Regions from separate parts of the Alteromonas macleodii ATCC 27126 genome, predicted to be linked through region 4. Evidence: predicted binding sites of a transcription regulator. Region 4 holds the regulator's gene; each other region holds the start of a gene.
What was found. The regulator FliA, encoded in region 4, starts transcription of late flagellar genes. The targets are predictions, from matches to a motif close to CTAAAGNTNNNNNNNNNNNNGCCGATA.
Positions count from the first base shown of each region.

Region 1: the regulator FliA is predicted to act here: its motif matches at 2,413-2,439, upstream of MASE_RS15745 (DUF5610 domain-containing protein).
Region 2: the regulator FliA is predicted to act here: its motif matches at 2,090-2,116, upstream of MASE_RS03130 (HAMP domain-containing methyl-accepting chemotaxis protein).
Region 3: the regulator FliA is predicted to act here: its motif matches at 2,122-2,148, upstream of pomA (flagellar motor protein PomA).

Region 1 covers NC_018632.1:3,689,077-3,694,436, reverse strand. The annotation lists gene MASE_RS15760 (acyl-CoA desaturase) at 1-146, opposite strand, end outside; gene fabR (HTH-type transcriptional repressor FabR) at 488-1,084, shown strand; gene trmA (tRNA (uridine(54)-C5)-methyltransferase TrmA) at 1,195-2,292, opposite strand; gene MASE_RS15745 (DUF5610 domain-containing protein) at 2,469-3,782, shown strand; gene MASE_RS15740 (RNA recognition motif domain-containing protein) at 3,862-4,326, opposite strand; rRNA gene MASE_RS15735 (16S ribosomal RNA) at 4,689-5,360, shown strand, end outside.
Region 2 covers NC_018632.1:724,567-729,926, reverse strand. The annotation lists gene rsmA (16S rRNA (adenine(1518)-N(6)/adenine(1519)-N(6))-dimethyltransferase RsmA) at 1-760, shown strand, start outside; gene apaG (Co2+/Mg2+ efflux protein ApaG) at 768-1,142, shown strand; gene MASE_RS03135 (symmetrical bis(5'-nucleosyl)-tetraphosphatase) at 1,150-1,977, shown strand; gene MASE_RS03130 (HAMP domain-containing methyl-accepting chemotaxis protein) at 2,260-4,284, shown strand; gene MASE_RS03125 (SOUL family heme-binding protein) at 4,512-5,093, shown strand; gene lysC (lysine-sensitive aspartokinase 3) at 5,158-5,360, opposite strand, start outside.
Region 3 covers NC_018632.1:2,885,728-2,891,087, forward strand. The annotation lists gene MASE_RS12340 (SAM-dependent methyltransferase) at 1-294, shown strand, start outside; gene MASE_RS12345 (flagellar motor protein MotB) at 381-1,310, opposite strand; gene pomA (flagellar motor protein PomA) at 1,310-2,071, opposite strand; gene xseB (exodeoxyribonuclease VII small subunit) at 2,484-2,726, shown strand; gene MASE_RS12360 (farnesyl diphosphate synthase) at 2,756-3,646, shown strand; partial or broken gene dxs (1-deoxy-D-xylulose-5-phosphate synthase) at 3,679-5,360, shown strand, end outside.
Region 4 covers NC_018632.1:1,151,073-1,156,432, forward strand. The annotation lists gene flhA (flagellar biosynthesis protein FlhA) at 1-424, shown strand, start outside; gene flhF (flagellar biosynthesis protein FlhF) at 454-1,863, shown strand; gene MASE_RS04890 (MinD/ParA family protein) at 1,869-2,735, shown strand; gene MASE_RS04895 (RNA polymerase sigma factor FliA) at 2,732-3,463, shown strand; gene cheY (chemotaxis response regulator CheY) at 3,500-3,883, shown strand; gene MASE_RS04905 (protein phosphatase CheZ) at 3,918-4,673, shown strand; partial or broken gene MASE_RS04910 (chemotaxis protein CheA) at 4,686-5,360, shown strand, end outside.

The DNA.
Region 1 (5,360 bases), 2.1 Mb from region 4:
GTAAAGTAAAATAGGAATATAGCCGCACCGATTTCTGCCCAATCGATGCCTTGATACGCCACCCATAGCGGCACACCAATAAACGCAATTGCGCCAGATATAATAAATACCAGCACATTAGTAAGGATAAGAGGAGGTTTTTTCATTTTATACAACTTGGCTTACAACTGTTCGCTAATTTATCGTTTTACGAGGCTTCAGGCAAGCAAAACCCAGATTAGTTCTGCTTACATGTGTAAAGTTTAATTATAGTAAAGCTACGCTGAAGCGCTCGTTAATTGTGGCTTTTTCTGCTTAATGCTTGTTTATAAAAGAGATGATTCTGTTTCTCTTTCCCCACTGGTGTGTGTTGCGATAAACTACACATGCTAGTCTTTGATGTACGAAGTTTGATTGCGTTAATGGCTATACAGATGACGTAAGGGCTTCAACCCTAAGCGCTAAAAATCATCAAGCCGTTTAGAGCTAATCAACCTATGGTGCGAATGTGAGTCGACAAGAACAGAAATTAAAAACCCGCCAAAATATCATTCATGCTGCGTTTTCTTTGCTCGATGAAAACCGCAGCTTATCGGCAATCAGCTTGCGTGAAGTTGCCCGAGAGGCAGGTATAGCACCTACGTCTTTTTATCGACACTTCAAAGATATGGACGAATTGGGTTTAACGCTGGTGGATGAAGCCGGTTTAGCATTGCGGCAGCTTATGCGTCAGGCAAGGCGGCGTATAGCCTCTGGAGGTGGCGTAATACATACTTCTGTTGAAACCTTCATGGAATTTATTGCGGCAAATACAAACGTATTTCGTTTATTACTACGCGAGCATACTGGTACGTCGTCGGCTTATCGGTTGGCAGTATTTAGAGAGATTCAACACTTCATCGACGAGTTGACCGACTACATTATTGAACAGCAGGGCGTAGAATACGCATGCGCGCAGCTTCAAGCTGATGCTATGGTAAGGCTCGTATTCAGTGCTGGGGCAGAGGCATTAGAAGCAGACGATAAACTTCGCCGAGAAATCGGTGAGAGAGTGAAAGCGCAGCTTCGCTTCGTTCAACTAGGTGCAACGCAAAAAAGCGTATAATTGAATTAGTGGTTTAAGTCCACATCGTTTGCTCTAATCAAAGCCACCTTATTTTAATACGTCTTCATAGGCCTTTGTGACTCCAAAGGCCTTGTCAATTTGTACCAAAACTAACTTTTGCGTGTAAGTAAAACGCCAGCCTCAATGTGATGAGTAAACGGGAATTGATCGAATAATGCCGATTGAGCAACGTCGTGAGTTTCACTTAAAAGCTCAAGGTTTTGCGCCAACGTTTCAGGGTTACACGAGATATACACGATATTATCGTAATCCTGAATCATTCTAAGCGAGTCTTCATCCAACCCAGCTCTTGGTGGATCGACCAATACAGTTGTGAAATTATATGCACTTAGATCAATGCCTTCTAAGCGACTAAACGTACGTTCACCTTTCATAGCCTGAGTGAATTCTTCAGCGGCGAGTCTTACGATCTTCACATTATTAAGCTGATTTTGTTCAATATTAAACTGCGCAGCTTGTACAGAGGGCTTGGCTATTTCGGTCCCCACAACATTATCGAAGTGAAGCGCTAGCGGCAGTGAGAAGTTACCTGCACCGCAATACATCTCCAGTAAATCGCCAGAGAGCGGCTTTACGCAATCTAGTGCCCATTCAATCATGCTGCAGTTCACTTCGGCATTGGGCTGAGTGAAGCTATTTTCGATATGCTTAAATATGAATTCTTTGCCATTAACGGGTAAGCGCTCAATAACAAAATCGTTGTCGATAATAAGCTTTTGTTTTCTCGCACGGCCGATGATGTTTACTTTCGGAAAGTGAGCCTCGAGTTTCGCCTTTAATTCTTTTGCAGCCTCTTGCCACTTCTCATCTAGTTGACGATGGTATAAAAGGCTGATGACAAGCTCGCCAGATAGTGCAGAAAGATAATCGATTTGAAAAAGCTTCTTTCTTAGCGCTTCATTTGGTCTTACTTCTTTTAACAACAGCGCCATAGCATCGTTTATTGCTTTACAAGCAGGAGGAAAGCTATCTACGCGATACTTTTCTTTTGTTTCCTGGTTGAACATGATGTGAAACAAATCATCGCCCTCATGCCATACTCTAAATTCGGCGCGCATACGGTAGTGCGTTGGTTGCGATGGAAATACGGTTAAGTCAGGCGCATTGAACGGAGAAAGTAACGCAGTAAGACGTTCTACTTTTTCGTCCAACTGAGCTTGATAGCGTTGTTGTTCGGTCGCGGTCATAAAATTCTCCATTCAATGTTGAGGTCGCGAATTGTAGTCCCTTATAAAATAACTGCAACAAGCGCTATCTACTTCTGCATTATTATTAGGAACGACCCAGTAAAAAAAGCTGTATTAAAATTAAACAATACTGATTCTTTGCCGATAATAAGATTGAGGATAGTGAGGATCAAATTATGAACGTGGGTCAAATTAAGGCTTTTATGGGCGACCAGAAGGTCGATCAAAAAGCAGATCAAAAGGCATCAGTTCACCCGAACGAAATGTTGAAAAAGCAGTTACAGCAAGACGGATTGCAGCAAGCGGCTGAGTTTTCTAAACAACAAGCGGCATCAGTATCTGTTTCCAGTAGCCAAACTAGCATCGGCTTACGTGTGGTGAGTAGCAGCCTTAACCAAGCGTTAGTTATAGATGGCCAAAAGCCACAAGAAGCCAAAGAGAAAAGCATTGAAGATAAGTCGAACAGTTTGTTCGACTTTGAAAAAGTTGCCAGAAACGTACTTAAGTTCGTAGGTGGCGTCATTAGAGGTGCGGCAAACGGTGGTGCCAGCGAAGAAAAGCTTAATGGCTTATTTAGCCAAGCGAGAGAAGGCGTAAGCCGTGGATTCGCTATGGCTGAAAAAGACCTCGCTGGTTTTATGAATGAAGAGATTGAGCAAGGGATGACAAAAAGCCGCGATCTCATCGATACAGGAATAAACGATCTGGAAACTGACATATTTGGTCGCCAGCAGCCGAACGCTGTAACGCTTTCGTCCTTAAACGCGGTAGCTGCATCGGATGAGAAAAGCGGAAGCTTACTGATTCGAACTAAAGATGGCGACGAAGTGAGTTTTAGTTTTGAGAGTCTTCGCTCGTTCCAAGCATCTCAACAACTTAATTTCCAAGCACAAGCATCTCAGGAGCAATCAGGCGGTAGTGGCGAGCAAGGTGAAAACAATTTTTCAGCGTCATACCAACAACAAACTTCGTACCAATACTATGAGCGAAGCGGTATTAGCTTTTCATTAAAAGGCGAGCTTGATGAAGATGAGTTAGAGTCGATAGCTGATTTAGTTGGTCAAGTTCAGGATCTCGCCGACACCTTTTACAGTGGTGACATCGACAAAGCATTTGAAGAAGCGTTAAGTTTAGGCTTTGACGATAAAGAGTTAGTTGGCTACGCGTTACAGTTAAATAGAACCACACAGACCGAAGTGCTAAAGACGTATGAGAACATCCAACATTACAATGAAGACAAAAGCGATAATTCGAAGTTTGGAAATGTGGTTAGCCCTATAGCGCAATATCTAGAAAAGATGATGGATACTTTTGCTAATGCCGAAAGTACGTTAGAAAGTAACGAAGACTATAATACCTTAATAGGTGGGTTGATTAATGAGATGAAAGACGTGCAGGTGCCAGACCTTGTATCTGCTATAAATAGGTTTCACGCTTTTAATCAAACGTTACTTAATGGACTTCCTCAATCTGCTGAGACAAGTGAATAACTAACTATTTGCTAATATAAAAGCCCGGTAGCGAAAGCTAACCGGGCTTTTTTATAGCCTATAAACCGTACTCACAAAATTATGCGTGTTCGACTTTGTCCTTTGCAGGGCGAACTTTTAGGGTTCGCTCCTGGAAGATTGAGTCGTTAGTTTTATCGATAACGCTGTTTAAGTCGTCAGTTACAACTTCGATAAAACCGTATCCTTTTCTTTTTCCAGTTTTACGATCCTTCATTAAGCGAACCGACTGTACTTCAATAAAGCTACTGAAGTATTCCTTTACTGCGTTCTCGTTTGCTCTATAAGGCAAATTACCCACATATAAAGTTTCTACTGATCCGTCATTAGAATGTGCTCTGGCATCTGAGGAAGATGGACTTTGAATAAGAGACGCTAGCCAAGGAGTAACGATACCGCTGATCAGCAGAGCTGCTGAGACGGTCAGTGGAACATGGACGTTTAAACTAGCAGAAGAAAATAACAAGTAACCTGCAATTGCAAAAATAGCGCTAATAACAGCGCATTGAATAAAGCCTACTTTCATATACCTACCTTTCTATTGTTTATTATGGTGTTGGAGGCTGTATATAGTTTACTCATTTGTAACAAATTGAACAATAAAATGTGAAAAAACTAGTCTAAAGATGGATTGAGTCGCTAGAAATGATGCAGAAATGAGCGGTTGACACCAAAAGTGGCTTAAAAAGCAAAAAAATCCAATTTAAGTGTTGATCTTTCACAAGAGGTATCTATAATGCGCTCCACGTTCTGAGGGGGCTTCGAGAAAAACAAAGCCAACTTAGCAACAAGTGCGAAACCAAGTTTTCAAACAAATAAAAAGTTTAAAAACATGGTTGACATCGAAAATAAACGATGTAAAATGCGCACCTCACTCGAACAGGGTGAGTCACTAAGAGTTTGATCATGGCTCAGATTGAACGCTGGCGGCAGGCCTAACACATGCAAGTCGAACGGTAACATTTCTAGCTTGCTAGAAGATGACGAGTGGCGGACGGGTGAGTAATGCTTGGGAACTTGCCTTTGCGAGGGGGATAACAGTTGGAAACGACTGCTAATACCGCATAATGTCTTCGGACCAAACGGGGCTTCGGCTCCGGCGCAAAGAGAGGCCCAAGTGAGATTAGCTAGTTGGTAAGGTAACGGCTTACCAAGGCGACGATCTCTAGCTGTTCTGAGAGGAAGATCAGCCACACTGGGACTGAGACACGGCCCAGACTCCTACGGGAGGCAGCAGTGGGGAATATTGCACAATGGGGGAAACCCTGATGCAGCCATGCCGCGTGTGTGAAGAAGGCCTTCGGGTTGTAAAGCACTTTCAGTTGTGAGGAAAAGTTAGTAGTTAATACCTGCTAGCCGTGACGTTAACAACAGAAGAAGCACCGGCTAACTCCGTGCCAGCAGCCGCGGTAATACGGAGGGTGCGAGCGTTAATCGGAATTACTGGGCGTAAAGCGCACGCAGGCGGTTTGTTAAGCTAGATGTGAAAGCCCTGGGCTCAACCTGGGATGGTCATTTAGAACTGGCAGACTAGAGTCTTGGAGAGGGGAGTGGAATTCC
Region 2 (5,360 bases), 430 kb from region 4:
CGTGATAGGCAAGATTGTTGCGGCCATCGCGCCAAAAAATGAACAAAACCTGGTAGAAATTGGACCCGGTTTAGGCGCATTAACAGATCCTGTTTGTGAAGAAGTAGATGCACTCACAGTCATTGAGCTAGACAGAGATCTTGCTAAGCGATTGAGACACCATCCATTTAACGGCAATAAGCTAACGGTTATTGAACAAGATGCAATGACCATGGACTTTGGCGCCCTTTCTAAAGAAATGCCAGTCAAAGACAAAAAGCTTCGCGTATTTGGTAACTTGCCCTACAACATTTCGACACCACTAATGTTTCACCTTTTTGATCATGCTCACTGCATAGAAGATATGCATTTTATGCTTCAAAAAGAAGTGGTAAACCGCTTGGCAGCAGGACCAGGTTCTAAGAATTACGGCAGGCTTTCCGTTATGGCGCAGTATTACTGCCACGTCATTCCGGTACTCAATGTTCCGCCGGGGGCCTTTAAGCCACCCCCGAAGGTTGATTCTGCAGTAGTGAAGCTAGTGCCGCATCAGGCTCCGCCAGTAGACGTTGAGTCTGTAAATACGCTTGAGCGCGTCTGTGCACAAGCGTTCAACCAGCGCCGAAAAACCATTCGCAACTCGCTGAAAGACAGTTTAAGTGAAGAGGAGATCCGCGAGCTAGGTATCGATCCTACCTCTCGCGCAGAAGTATTATCACTTAACGATTTTGCCACAATAGCAAACGCTGTGTCGGCAAAAGAGCACCAACAAGAGCAGTAAGTTCTCTATGGATGTACTTGATATTAAGGTGCGGGTGAAAACCCGTCACCTTCCCGACCACCTTCCGTCAGATTCAAAGCAATTTGCCTTCGCGTACCACATTACGATTGAGAACAATAGCGACCATACGGTGCAATTACTCAGTCGCTACTGGAAAATTACCGATGCAAATGGCAAGACATCAGAAGTTGAAGGTGATGGGGTTGTAGGCAAGCAACCTATCATGAAAGCGGGCGAGCATTTTGACTATACCAGTGGCGCTGTCATTGACACACCGGTTGGGAATATGGAAGGCTACTATGTAATGGAATTAGAGAGCGGCGAGCGTTTTCGCGTTCCTATCGACGTTTTCCGATTAGCCATTCCAAGTATTCTTCATTAAGGTTTCTATGTCGCAAGGTAACACGTACGTCATTGGTGATATACAAGGCTGTTACGATGGTCTTCGTCGCGCGTTAGATAAAGTAAAATTCGACGAAGAAAACGATACGCTACTCGCAGTAGGTGATTTAGTTGCTCGAGGAGAAGATTCTTTGAGCACATTGCGCTTTTTAAAGTCTCTAGGCAGCCAGTTTAGCAGTGTTTTAGGAAACCACGACCTTCACTTACTTACCGTTGTAAACGGCATCCGCAAAGCAAAAAAATCCGACAAATTAGAGCCTCTACTTAATGCTTCAGACTTGGCCGAACTTATTGACTGGTTGCGTCAGTTCCCGTTGGCAATGAAGTTAGATGAGCAATCAGTAATGGTGCATGCTGGACTCTATCCTAAATGGTCTATCGATGAGTGCGTTTCACTTAGTGACGAAGTTAGTAACATCCTAAAATCCGACAATTACGCTGCTTTTCTTTCAGAAATGTATGGTAATAAACCCAACAACTGGTCAGATAAACTTAAGGGTGATGAGCGACTGCGTTTTATTGTGAATGCGTGTACGCGCATGCGTTTTGTTCATACAGATGGCACACTCGATTTTGATAACAAATCTCATCCCAGCGCAGTATCCCACAGCACTAGTAGCACGTTAAAACCATGGTTTGAAGTAGAGAATAAAAAGCTCGCTGACGATCAACGAGTGATATTTGGGCATTGGGCAGCTCTGTCGGGCCAAACGAACAGTCATCAATTTATCGGCTTAGATACAGGCTATGTTTGGGGGCAAAGCATGACTTTGCTAAACCTGAACTCCGCTTCGCTCGTGAGTGTTTCTGCCTAAAACCAGAGTATACTGGCTCCGCAATTATCCAATTCGCACATATTTACGTGTATAATTTTACGCATCAACTGGTATTACCAGTTAAACTTTCTACACTTAAGTGCTAAATAAAATAAACATTAAGTTATTGTAGCCGATACACTTACTTACGATAGTAACGATAATGTCTCATTATCTACTCAGTAATTAAGCAAACTAGCTTCTTTAATCGCTATATTTTGTTTGCTGAGACGGGTAATATCGTTAGGGATAAAAATAAAAAACACTCATCCAGGAGTTCCGATGAAAATAACGGTAGCCACACGCGTAATCGGGGGATTTGTAGCGATTAGCGCACTTCTGATCGTCATTAGTGTTGTTTCACTTTATAACCTCAACTCAATAGGCTCAGCAACGGAAGAAGTAAATGACGTTGCATTACCCACAGTAGCAGGCAGCAATGCACTTAAAGCCAGCTTTCTCAATATGGGCCGACTTACCTTCGAGAGCTACATCGAAGAAGATCTAAATGGCTTAAAAGACAAACGAGCGTCTTTTAACTCTGCCAAAGACACCTTTGAGAGTGAATATAAGAAACTGGCGCAGGCCGTTAATAACGAGCCTGAACTAAAGAGCACGCTAAATACTGTACGTGAGTCATATGAAGCATATATCACCAATGTTGAAGCGATGTACAAAAATCACCAAATGTACCTTGATATACGCAACACAATTCAAGACAGACTGGGTGACGCTGAAGACAACGCAGACGATGCATCTACCTACCTTCTAGACTTCTCAGACTTAGATGCTGTTCAGCGCGACCCTAACCTACGACGTGCGGCAGAAATCGGCAGCCAACTTGAGACGTCGCTGCTTTCTTTGCTAACGGTTTCATACGAGTACATTAAAACAGAGACACTGGTTCGTTCACAGACGCTAGGCAACGAAGTTGATTTGGTTGTCGAGAAAGTGGTCACGCAATTAAGCGACATGATGCAAACTGCGGGCGGCCGCGATGATTCTGGTACTCTTGATGATATTAACGACTTGGTTAACAACGCAATCAATGCGATTAAAGCTAACGATGGCGTGGTTCAGCTTCATGTTGATCGTCTAGAGCGCAGAAATGATGCTGAAAAAGCGCTTAACGCTTCAGACTCAAATATCGCGCAAGCGGTTGTCGCTCTAGAAAACCTGCTCAATCTTGCAGACAAGAAAGCGTCACATGTAGAAAGTCAGGTTAACGGCGCCATTGCGACGGGCAACACGTTCGTTATTGTGGTTGTTATTATCTCGATTGCAGTAGCAGCATTTATTGGCTACGTGACCGTACGCGCAATCACACGTCCGCTTTATCGTGTAAATGAACTTCTGACGGTGGCTTCATCGGGTGACCTTACTCACCGTCTAGACGATTCGGCGCAAGACGAATTTGGTCTTTTAGCCCGAAACTGCAATACGCTAATTGGAAACCTGAAGGAGCTCATTACAGCCATTAACGTTCGTGCTGAACAGCTGGCAGCCGCCTCAGAACAAACGTCTGCAGTGACGGCGCAAACGACGCATTCAATTCAGGATCAGAAATCACAAATTGGCCAAGTAGCAACAGCAACCACAGAAATGCACTCTACGTCGCAACTGGTTGTGCAAAACGCTGAAGATACACTAAGTCAAATTCGCCATGCGGATGCTGAGGCTGAGAACGTGCGCCAAATCTCACTAGAGAATAAGAACACCATTGAGATCTTATCTCGTGACGTTCAAGAAGCGGCAGACGTTATCAATAAGCTTCATCAAGACAGCGCAAGCATTGGTGGCATCTTAGACGTTATCCGTGGTGTTGCAGATCAAACCAACCTGCTCGCCTTGAATGCTGCTATTGAGGCAGCGCGTGCTGGTGAACAAGGTCGAGGCTTTGCGGTTGTTGCTGATGAAGTAAGAACCCTCGCCAGCCGAACTCAAGAATCGACACAAGAAATCAACGCAATGATTGAAGTGCTTCAAGCGGGTGCTGAAAAAGCGGTATCGGTGATGAATCAAGGTAAAGAGCAAACTGCGGCGTGTGTGGCACAAACTGAAAAGGCTACACAGGCATTGGATATCATCTCTGACGCCGTTCACAAAGCCCATGACGTGAGCTCTCAAATTGAGCAGTCTGCCCGTGAACAGAATACGGTATCACAAGAGATCAGCGAAAAGCTTGAAACTATTGTGGGTATCGCTGAAGAGACGACAGCTGGAGCACAGCAAACGTCTGAGTCTAGCCATGAAGTGGCTCGACTTGCTGAAGAGTTACAACAGTCTATCAGACAGTTTAAAGTGTAACGCTTTTTACGAACCTGTTTTAAAAAGGGGCTTTTAGCCCCTTTTTTGTGTCTAACAATTAATCTGGCACACTTTAGGAATGCATAGATAGTTACTTAAGAACAGTTTAACTGAGCATTAATCGGCTTTAATTCGTATAAGGACTATTCGTAACAAACCACTAAAAAAGAATGATATTTTCCCGTTTTCGCTTGCCTCTTTTCATTACTACTTTATTGGTGTCAACAATGATCCAGGCTGAGCCATTATATTACAAAGATACAGAAACCCTTCCCTATTCCATTATCGAGACCCTTGATGAAGATATTGAAGTGAGGCATTACAATGAAGCGTTAGGCGTAATGTCTAGTGGGAATGAAGATAACGGAGCATTTCAACTACTCTTTAATTATATCTCTGGTGAGAATACATCCAGTAGCAATGTGTCAATGACGTCCCCCGTAGAAGTTGGAAAGCGCTCTCAAGAAATTGCAATGACCTCTCCTGTCGAAGTCTCATCTTCAGAAACAATGATGTTTTTCTTGCCCAGCAAATATGACATTAAAAGCGCTCCTGTGCCTACGCACAAAGATGTATCGCTGGTTACTGTACCAGCGAGAACGGTAGCCGCTATTCGTTATTCAGGTTTCAACAAGGACAGCGATAAGAAGCAGTATACGAATAAACTGCTTAAAGCCCTTAGGGACAATAATATTGAGCTTGATGGTGAACCTAGCTATATGGGCTACGACTCGCCTTTCACCCTACCGTGGAATAAACGTCACGAAATCATTGTACCGGTCGACATTTTGAAATCATCTACAAACTGATGTGAAATAAAAACGGCCGCCTTTAAGGCGACCGTTTTTTGGGGTCATTCAGCACAGTAGGTGCTTATTCAAATAACGCCGTGTGAAGCTTGCGAACCACGTCGTCACTGTCGGTCTCGTTAACCAAGAACGATAGGTTGTGCGGGTTGGCGCCAAAGCAAATCATACGCAGGTTGAAATCTGAAACCGCAGCTAAAATCTTGCTAGAAACACCAACAGCGGTTTGCATGTTGTTACCTACAACCGTGACAAGGTCGTAACCTTTTT
Region 3 (5,360 bases), 1.7 Mb from region 4:
GGATTTTTACCTTCTCAGCACCAGCTTAACGCTCACCTGAAAAAGTACACTAATATGATGATTCGTGACTTACACGACATCGGGATTGACTATGCGAAAACATTGAACCATTGGTATGAAGCATTTATTTCTGCAAAAGATGAGCTTTTAAACGACGGTTATGACGAGCGTTTTATGCGAATGTGGACCTACTACCTGAAATATTGTGAAGGTGGTTTTTTAGAAAGAACAATCAGTACCGTTCAGCTTGTGATTTCAAAGCCTCATTACAGACTTGATTTGGCTCGTGTTTAACAACGCTAATTATCGATAGTAGTGACAAAAAAAGCGGCGCCCTTTGGCGCCGCTTTCTTGTTTGAAGCTGACACTAGGTCAAAGCACTACTCATCTACAACTGATATAGGCTTAGACAGCATTGGCTTACCCTGATTAATATTAATTTCAACGCGACGATTTTGCGCTCGGTCTGAAGGTGAAGTGGCATTTTCTACAATTGGATCGGTATCTGCCTTACCCACTACCGACATACGACTTTCGTCAAACCCTGGCGCGGTCCGCATGGCTTCAGCGACCGCGACAGCGCGCTGCGCTGACAAGTCCCAATTAGAACGATAGAGTTCATTAGCAATATGCTGACCGTCACTGTGCCCTGAAATTTCGATTTCTCCAGGCACATCCGCCAACAGCGTACCGATTTTTCTCAACACCGGTTGGAATTGGGGCTGCAAAAAGGCTGAGCCCGCCGAGAAGGAACCGTTCTCACGAATTCGAATGGTTAACTGCTGACCCAACGATTCCATTTCCACCGAACCATCTAGAATTTGTTTTTCTAATTGCTGCGCTACTTTTTTCATCAGTTCAGCCATTTGCGACTGATCGGTGCTTTGCTCAGCCGATGAAGACGACTCAGTAGCCGTTTGTTGAGATTGTCCGCCACGCTGCTCGCCGCGCTGCTTCTGCCTTCCGCCGGCAGAGTCTTCGTTACCAGCCTGAAATTCCAGCATTTGTTGGGTCATTTCGTTGGTTTGCTGCTGAATGGACTCAATAGGCGTAGGGTCAGGCTTGCCAGGTCGAAACTCCATTGCAATAACACTGGTACCCTTTGGAATATCTTTTACTTCAATTTTATTTTGCACACCAAAAGCAAACTTCATAGAGCCCGCAATTTGTTTAAACTTCAGTACGTCCATTTCCGAAAACGAAAGTAGCAGTACAAAGAAGCACATAAGCAACGACATCAGGTCTGCGAAGGTTCCCATCCAGGCTGGAAGCCCCTCGGGGGGACATTTTGGGCATTCTTCTTCGGCCATTACTCTTCCTCTGCGCTTCCGCGTTTACTCGCCGCAAGGTAGTTCTTTAATACCCCTTCGATAACACGTGGGTTCTGGCCGTCGGCAATACCCACAATACCGTCAAGAACAAGACTCTGGTTTAACTTCTCTTCACCGGCTCTTACCGCCAGTTTAAAGGCAATTGGCAAACACACGACGTTGGCAAAAAAGGCACCATAAAGCGTGGTTAATAGCGCTACCGCCATGGCAGGGCCGATAGCTTTAGGGTCATCCATGTTTGAAAGCATGGCAACCAGACCGATCAAAGTACCAATCATACCCATCGCAGGTGCTACGTCGCCCATTCCTTTAAATATAGAAGCGCCGAACTCATGCCTTTCCGTTGTCATAGAAATATCTTTAGCTAACGTTTCTCTCACCACTTCAATGTCGTGACCGTCAACCAGCATGTCCACACCCTTTTGCATGAACTCATTTGAAATTTCCGCTTCTTCTAATGCCAGAAACCCGCCTTTACGTGCAGCATCTGCCATTTCAACAATCTTCTCGATTAGCTCTTCAGGCGTTTCAATTTTGAACATGAACGCTTTGCCAGCAACTTTACCCGCACTGAAGAATTGACCCAACGTAAACTGAGATAGGACAACAAATAGTGTTCCCCCGAATACAATAAGTATTGATTGCACGTCGATGAACATGCCCAAGCTGCCGCCCAGAATCATAGCCATAACTATGAAACCAATGGCGCCCAACATACCTATGACGGTTGCTAAATCCACTCACTCTTCCCCATTTATGCGCAGTCAGTGCTGTTAGTGTACAAATACCCTATCGGCAAAAGATAGAAATACTAAAACGACATTATTGAAAAATATCACATTTATTTGTTTATTATGAAGTACGTTCTATGTAAAAGCGCTGCTTTGTCTGTTTTTATAAACTAAAAATATCTAGCGCTTTTTCAGCGCCTTACTTTTTCCTTCACAGTAAATAACACGGTTACTTCTGAAAGGTTAGTGAACCCTGCATCGAATATAGCACAATTTGCTTGTATGTTGCCTTTTGAACTGGATGAAAAAAAAGCTATGTTACTGTGATATAGGCGATATACGGACAAACCATTTGACCCTTGTGCAACCCTCGGTTAATGTGCGCGGTATACGTATTTTGGCCACTATATTGAGTGTTTTTATGACGACAGAAAAAGCATCAGCGTCTTTTGAAGAAACTTTATCAGAACTAGAAGCTATCGTTAACGAAATGGAAAGCGGTGATCTGCCTCTTAATAAAGCACTAGAAAAATTTGAGCGCGGTATAGCACTTTCCCGCCAAGGCCAACAATCTCTTGAAAACGCCGAGCAAAAAGTAAAGATACTGCTCAGTGAACAAGGCGAAGAAACGCTCCACCCTCTTCCTGAAAGTGAACAGCCATAAATCGTTCATTTTTAACTAACAGGCAATCTATGAATTTTTCTGCTTTGCATCAGCAAGTTAAACAGCAAACTGATGCATCTCTTCTTACATTAATTGACGAATTACCCGATTACGCGCCGCGCTTGAAAGACGCAATGCGTCACGCCTTACTTGCTGGCGGTAAACGGATGCGGCCACTACTTGTTCAAGTAGTAGGTAACACCCTAGACGTGCCCAAAAAAGACCAAATGGCTATTAGTATGGCCATTGAATGTGTGCACGCCTACTCGTTAGTCCACGACGATTTACCAGCCATGGACGACGACGACTTGCGCCGCGGTATGCCAACCTGCCATATTGCCTTTGATGAGGCTACCGCTATTTTAGCTGGCGATGCGCTGCAGGCACTTGCATTTACAGTGTTAGCTGATGCTCCATTAAGCACGTATGCTGAAACAAAGCGTAGCCAGTTACTGTCTGTACTTGCGAAAAGTGCGGGTTACATAGGTATGTGCGGTGGGCAAGCTATCGATTTAGCCAGCACCGGCAAAACCATCTCGCTAGAAGAACTAAAACAGCTGCATAGATTGAAAACCGGTGCATTGTTAAAAGCCTGCGTAGAAATGGTCGCCATTGTTAGTGAAGGCTTACTGCCTCAAACTAAAATTGACTTAATGGCTTATGCCGCGGATATTGGGCTAGCTTTCCAAGTTCAAGACGATATTTTAGATGTGGAAGGCAGTAGCGAAAAATTAGGTAAACCCGCGGGGTCAGACGAAGCGTTAGGGAAAAATACCTTTCCAGCCAAACTTGGTATTACAGGCGCTAAACAAGAATTAGAAATGCTTCACGATAATGCACTTCAAGCATTGGCGCGTTTACCCTACAATACTGACAGTTTAATTGCGTTTAGCGAGCTTTTGGTAAAACGCGACCATTAGCCACGCGCCATGTTGAAAAAGATAATAAGTACATGAGTTTAGATCTCCAACATTACCCAACGCTTGCGCTTGCGCAAACACCCGATAAATTGAGGCAGTTGCCCCAAGACAAATTACGCGAGCTCGCCGATGAGTTGCGTGAGTACTTACTTAACAGCGTAAGCCAAACCAGTGGGCACTTTGCATCTGGTTTAGGCACAGTGGAACTGACCGTCGCTTTGCACTATGTGTACGACACCCCCTTCGATCGACTGCTGTGGGATGTAGGTCACCAAGCTTATCCGCACAAAATCCTTACAGGCCGTGCAGAGCGCATGAGCACCATTCGCCAAAAGAATGGTCTGCACCCTTTCCCATGGCCGCCTGAGAGCGACTACGACACCTTTGCAGTTGGTCATTCGTCTACATCGATTAGTGCAGGGCTGGGCATGGCTGTGGCTGCCGAAAAAGAAGGCAAAAACAGAAAGGTTGTAGCGGTAATTGGCGACGGTGCTATGACCGCTGGTATGGCGTTTGAAGCCCTTAATCACGCTGGTGATATCAAGAAAGACATGGTAGTTGTACTTAACGACAACGAAATGTCTATTTCTGAAAACGTAGGTGCGTTGAACAGTCACTTAGCTCGCTTGCTCACAGGCAACTTTTTCAACTCTATACGCGATGGCGGCAAAAAGCTGCTAAGCAATGTACCTCCTATTAAGGAGTTTGCCAGCCGTGCAGAAGAACACATTAAAGGCATGGTTGTCCCGGGCACGATATTTGAAGAGCTTGGCTTTAACTACATTGGCCCTATCGATGGCCACGACGTAAATGGTGTTGTCGATACTCTACGCAATATGCGCAAGTTTGACGGCCCGCAGCTACTTCACGTAGTCACCAAGAAAGGTAAAGGTTACGCGGTTGCTGAAGAAGACCCTATCAAGTTCCACGCGGTACCAAAATTCAATCCGGCTGACAATGCTTTGCCAAAATCTAAGCCTTCAGCCCCTACCTACTCTGCAATCTTTGGGAAATGGCTGTGTGATATGGCGGCACAAGACCCTAAGCTAATGGCGGTAACGCCAGCCATGCGCGAAGGTTCAGGCATGGTTGAGTTTTCTCAGCGTTTTCCAGAGCAGTATTTCGATGTTGCGATTGCTGAACAGCACGCGGTGACCTTTGGCGCGGGCCTTGCCAAAGACGGTATGAATGCGGTTGTTGCTATTTATTCGTCGTTCCTGCAGCGCGCCTACGACCAGCTCATTCACGATGTGGCGATTCAAGACTTACCCGTATTGTTTGCCATTGATAGAGCCGGTATTGTTGGCGCAGATGGCCCTACTCACCAGGGGGCGTTTGATATCGCCTTCCTGCGCTGTATTCCGAATATGGTGGTTATGGCTCCTTCAGATGAAAATGAATGTCGTCAAATGCTCTACACGGGTCACAAGCTACAAAAACCAGCTGCTGTTCGTTACCCTCGCGGTGCTGGCATGGGTGTCACGCCTGACGAAGCTATGACAGAGCTTGAGATTGGTAAATCTCGTACGTGTCGAGAATCATCAAAAGGCAAGTCTGAAGTATCGCCATTTTAAACTTTGGCTGTCTATTACCCTATGCCCTTGAAGCTGCAGAGGCGATTGACGCTACCGTTATCGACATGCGTTTCATTAAGCCGTTAGACGGCGACGCAGTATTAAAAGCTACCAGTGAGCACAGTGCACTTATTACGTTG
Region 4 (5,360 bases):
TACAATCGTACAAACACTCAGTGAGTACGGCACGCGCAGCCAAGACCCCGATGTTTTAGTGTCTGCAGTGCGTATTGCCCTTAAACGTTTAATTGTCCAAGAAATTACTCAAGGTGCAAAAGAGATACCTGTCATAACCTTGGCGCCAGAGTTGGAACAGATGTTGCACCAGTCACTTCAAGCAGGTGGCGAAGATGGCGCTGGCATAGAACCAGGTCTGGCAGACAAGCTGCAAAAATCATTGCAGCAAGCCAGTCAGCAGCAAGAGTTAGAAGGAGAGCCTGCAGTACTCCTTACCTCAGGCATGCTACGACCCGTTCTGTCTCGCTTCTTAAAATATTCGGTTGTTGGGCTTCATGTTCTGTCTTACCAAGAAGTGCCTGACGACAAACAAATAAAAATAGTCAGTTCGGTCGGTCAATAATCTGACACTGGGTGATTGGAGAGGTTGCAATGAAAATTAGACGTTTCTTCGGCAAAGATATGCGTGAGGCGTTAAGCCAAGTTAAAGCTGAATTGGGCAGTGACGCTGTGATCATGTCAAATCGCAAAGTCGCTGACGGTATTGAGCTTGTCGCAGCCTACGACAAAGAACCTGAGGCGAAGTTATTTACGCCGAAAGCGTCTCCACAAGCCGCTGCAAAAACACCTGGTCAAAAGGCAGTGCCTAGCTTGAGCGAAATCATTGGTGACGACGGTCCTGATAGCCTTAAAGCACTGCTAGAAAAGCAGCACGGTGGAAATAATGGCGTAGCGAGTCCCGCGCAACCCAACCAACCAATGACAGCGAATGCTAAGCACGCCAATGAAATTGCTTCGCACTTAGACTTCTCAGAAGCCTTTATTGACGACGTAGAAGCACAGCAGTCTTCTCATGAACCAGTTCGTCAGAACGCTTTCCCAGAGCATCAAGCGTCAAGTATGGATGATACCTCTGTGACGCAGTCAGCGGAGCTTGCGCAAATCAAGGAAGAGCTAGCGTCTCTTCGCGATGTATTGCAATATCAAGTGGCCGACTTGATGGAAGCTAAGAACAAACGTCAAAAACCTGTTCATCAATATCTAATCACCCGTTTAACCGATATGGGGTTAAGCAACGCGTTAGCGAAACAGCTTATTAGCTATACGCCGTCACATTACAACGAACGAGATGCATGGGTATATCTTCTTAACCTATTGGCTAATCGCATAAATGTGACAGGAAACGATATACTTAGCGCACAAGGTGCTGTTGCATTAGTAGGACCAACAGGTACCGGTAAAACAACTACCGTTGCGAAACTTGCTGCCCGCTATGCGCAAAAATACGGTGCAGAGTCGGTTGCGATGATTACCATCGATACGTATAGAATTGCCGCCTATGAGCAGCTAGCGACATACGGAAAGATTATTGGCTGCACGGTGAGAAAAGCGCAGACTAGTGAAGAACTTGCGGATTTATTATTCCAACTTCGTCATAAGCGACTAGTATTGATTGATACGGCTGGATTTAGTCAAAGAGACAGTCGATTAATTAAACAAATTAAGCAGTTTGATAACGGACAAATGCCAAATGTTAAAAAATATTTGGTAGCGCAAGCAAATACGCAATATCCTGCTTTGCAGAGAATCATTCAAGCGTATGATGATATTGAACTAAGTGGCTGTATTTTCACAAAGTTAGATGAGTGCTACTCTTTAGGAGAGGTGCTTAGTGCAGCGGTTGAATACCAATTACCGGTTAGTTATGTCACCGATGGTCAAAAAGTACCTGAAGACATTAAGATTGCAGAAGCGAAATCTTTGGTTTCCGCTGCTGCAAAGCTTTATAAAAAGTACGGTTTGAATCATACTAGTGGTAACAACGCAATTAAAACAGCATAAGCAGTATGATTGACGACCAAGCGAGTAGCTTAAGAAAAATGAAGCAATCACGGTTAATCAAAGTAATCGCCGTCACCGGTGGCAAAGGTGGCGTAGGTAAAACAAACATTACATTGAACACCGCTATCGCCATGGCGAAGCAAGGTAAACGTGTAATGGTTCTCGATGCGGACCTCGGTCTTGCTAACGTAGACGTTATGTTAGGTTTGCGTGTTGAGAAAAACTTATCCCACGTGCTTTCCGGCGAATGTACACTTGATGAAGTATTAGTGACCGGTCCGCACGGAATAAAGATCGCCCCTGCCACATCAGGCACGCAGTCGATGGCAGAATTGTCGCCAACGCAACACGCTGGCCTAATTCGTGCCTTTAGTGAGCTGCGCTCGCAAATTGACGTGCTAATCGTTGATACAGCGGCAGGTATTTCAGACATGGTGTTGAGCTTTTCAAAAGCCTCACAAGACATCATGGTCGTTGTGTGTGACGAGCCTACTTCATTGACAGATGCGTATGCATTGATAAAAATTCTGAATAGAGAGCACGGTGTTTTCCGCTTCAAAGTTGTGGCTAATATGGTGCGCGACGTGCGAGAAGGCCAAGAGCTATTTAGTAAATTAAGCAAAGTGACAGGGCGTTTTTTAGATGTTGCACTAGAATTAGTGGCGACAGTACCGTTTGACGAGAACATTCGTAAAGCAGTGCGTAAACAAACAGCCATTGTCGATGCTTACCCAGGTTCACCGGCAGCCGTTGCAATAACACAGTTGGCGAGTAAAGCCTTAACATGGCCTATTCCAGCGCAGCCAGGTGGCCATTTAGAGTTTTTCATTGAACAATTAGTTGCAGAAAAAGCCGTAGGAAGTCAGCGTTGAACAGCAAGGCAGCCGCTTATCAACAACAAACCGATAAAGCGCAGTTAGTCGAAAGACATGCGCCATTGGTTAAGCGTATAGCGCATCACTTGATAGCGCGATTGCCGGCTAGTGTTCTTGTAGACGATTTAATTCAATCAGGCATGATTGGATTATTAGAAGCCGCGCGAAACTTTGATGGTTCAAAAGGAGCCAGCTTTGAAACGTTTGCCGGTATTCGCATTCGCGGTGCTATGCTAGATGAAATTCGCAAAGGGGATTGGACACCGCGTTCAGTTCACCGAAATGGCCGAGCGATCACTGAAGCAATTTCGCAAGTAGAAAGCGAAACAGGTCGCGATGCTAGAGATTCTGATATTGCTGATAAGCTTAATGTAAGCTTGCAGGACTATCACCAAATGCTTAATGAAGTAAATGCCGGAAAGCTGGTAGGTATTGAAGATTTAGGTGTGTCAGAAGATGTTATTTCGACAGAGCAAAATCGAGGTAGCGACGCACCACTGGAAGATTTAATGCAAGGCGCTTTCCAAAAAGCGCTTGCCCATGCAATTACGACATTACCTGAAAGAGAAGCGATTGTACTTTCGCTGTATTATGATGAAGAGCTGAACCTAAGAGAAATTGGTGAGGTTCTTGATGTAAGTGAATCGAGAGTCAGTCAAATTCACAGTCAGGCCATGTTAAAACTCAAATCACGAATGAAGTCGTGGCAAGCTGACGAAGAATAGAAATTAATAACAATTAACCCCTCACTGGAGGCTATTTTGGACAAAAGCATGAAAATTCTCGTGGTCGATGATTTTTCTACCATGAGACGTATCATCAAAAACCTACTTAAAGATTTGGGTTTTTCCAACATCCAGGAAGCGGATGACGGAAGTACTGCATTGCCTATGTTGCAGCAAGGTGATTTCGATTTCGTAGTTACCGATTGGAACATGCCTGGAATGCAGGGTATTGACTTGCTTCGCGCGATTAGAGCCGATGACAAGCTCAAGCACCTACCAGTACTTATGGTTACTGCTGAAGCGAAGAAAGAGCAAATTGTTGCCGCTGCGCAAGCAGGTGTTAATGGCTACGTTGTTAAGCCGTTCACTGCAGCAACACTTAAAGAAAAATTAGATAAAATATTCGAACGTTTAGGTTGATCCAGACGCTCACCAGAGAAATGAGGTTTACTGGATGTCAACGAATGTAAACGTTCCAATTTCGTTGGAAGAAGCAAAACAGCTTGTCACCTACCTTGAAGAGGGTGACAACGCTTCAGCCAATGCCCTATTAGAAGCGGCCTCAATGAAAGAAAACGTTGAGTTATTTGCCGAAGTAGGGAAACTGACGCGTCAGCTCCATGACGCGCTGAATAATTTCCAAATAGACGACCGCATTAAAAATCTCGCGACCGATGATATTCCCGATGCACAATCCCGCCTAACCTACGTAATTGAAGAAACTGAAAAAGCTGCTAATACTACTATGGATGCAGTTGAAGCGAGCATGCCTATAGCTGAAATGCTGTCGGCGCGCATCGAAAAGGTTATGCCTGAGTGGAAGAAGCTGATGAATCGCCAAATAGAGTTGGGTGAATTCAAGGCTTTATGCGCAGACTTAGACGAATTGTTGGAAGAAGGTTCGGCACAGTCAGCTAAACTTACACAGTTACTTACAGAAGTATTGATGGCTCAAGGTTATCAAGACTTAACTGGTCAGGTTATTCGCCGCGTTATCGACTTGGTTAAAGAAGTGGAAGACAGCTTAGTTAACATGCTTACCATGTTTGGTGAACGCGACGGTGCAGAACAAACTAAACCATCTAGCGTTAAGGCCGATAAGGTTGATGGTGTAGAGGCAGAAGGCCCTATCATTGATGCCGATAAGCGCGACGACGTCGTGTCAGGCCAAGATGATGTAGATGATCTTCTGTCTAGCTTAGGTTTTTAGGGGAGCGGGCGCATGTCGTTTGATGTTGACGAGGATATATTACAGGACTTTCTAGTTGAGGCTGGAGAGATACTTGAACAATTACAAGAACAGCTCGTTGATCTTGAGAACAATCCTGAAGATGCGGATTTGCTGAATGCAATTTTCCGTGGTTATCACACAGTTAAAGGGGGAGCAGGGTTCCTGTCTCTTACCGAGTTAGTAGAAATTTGTCACGGTGCAGAAAACGTCTTTGACGTAATGCGTAACGGTCAACGAACACTAACCCCTGAACTGATGGATATTATTCTGCAAGCCACAGATGTTGTGGTTGAAATGTTTGAACGAGTGAAAGCTCGGGATCCATTAGAGCCAGCAGATGCACACCTAGTAGACTTGTTACACAAACTAAGTCGCCCGGAATCTCCAGATGAGAATATTTTTGGTGAACAAAGCGCGCCGGCGTCAGAACCTGAGCCCGCGATTGAAGAGCCAGAATTAGTTGTTGAAGAGCCTACTGCACAGGCACCAAGTTCTGGTGATAGCGGCGGTATTGACGAAATCACTGAAGATGAGTTTGAAGCGCTGCTTGATGAGCTTCATGGCTCTGGGGCACCAGGACAGTCCTCAGCGGCTAAAAGCGAACCTGCAAAGGCTGCTGCACCTGCTGCCGCTAGTGATAACGACGATATCACCGACGAAGAATTT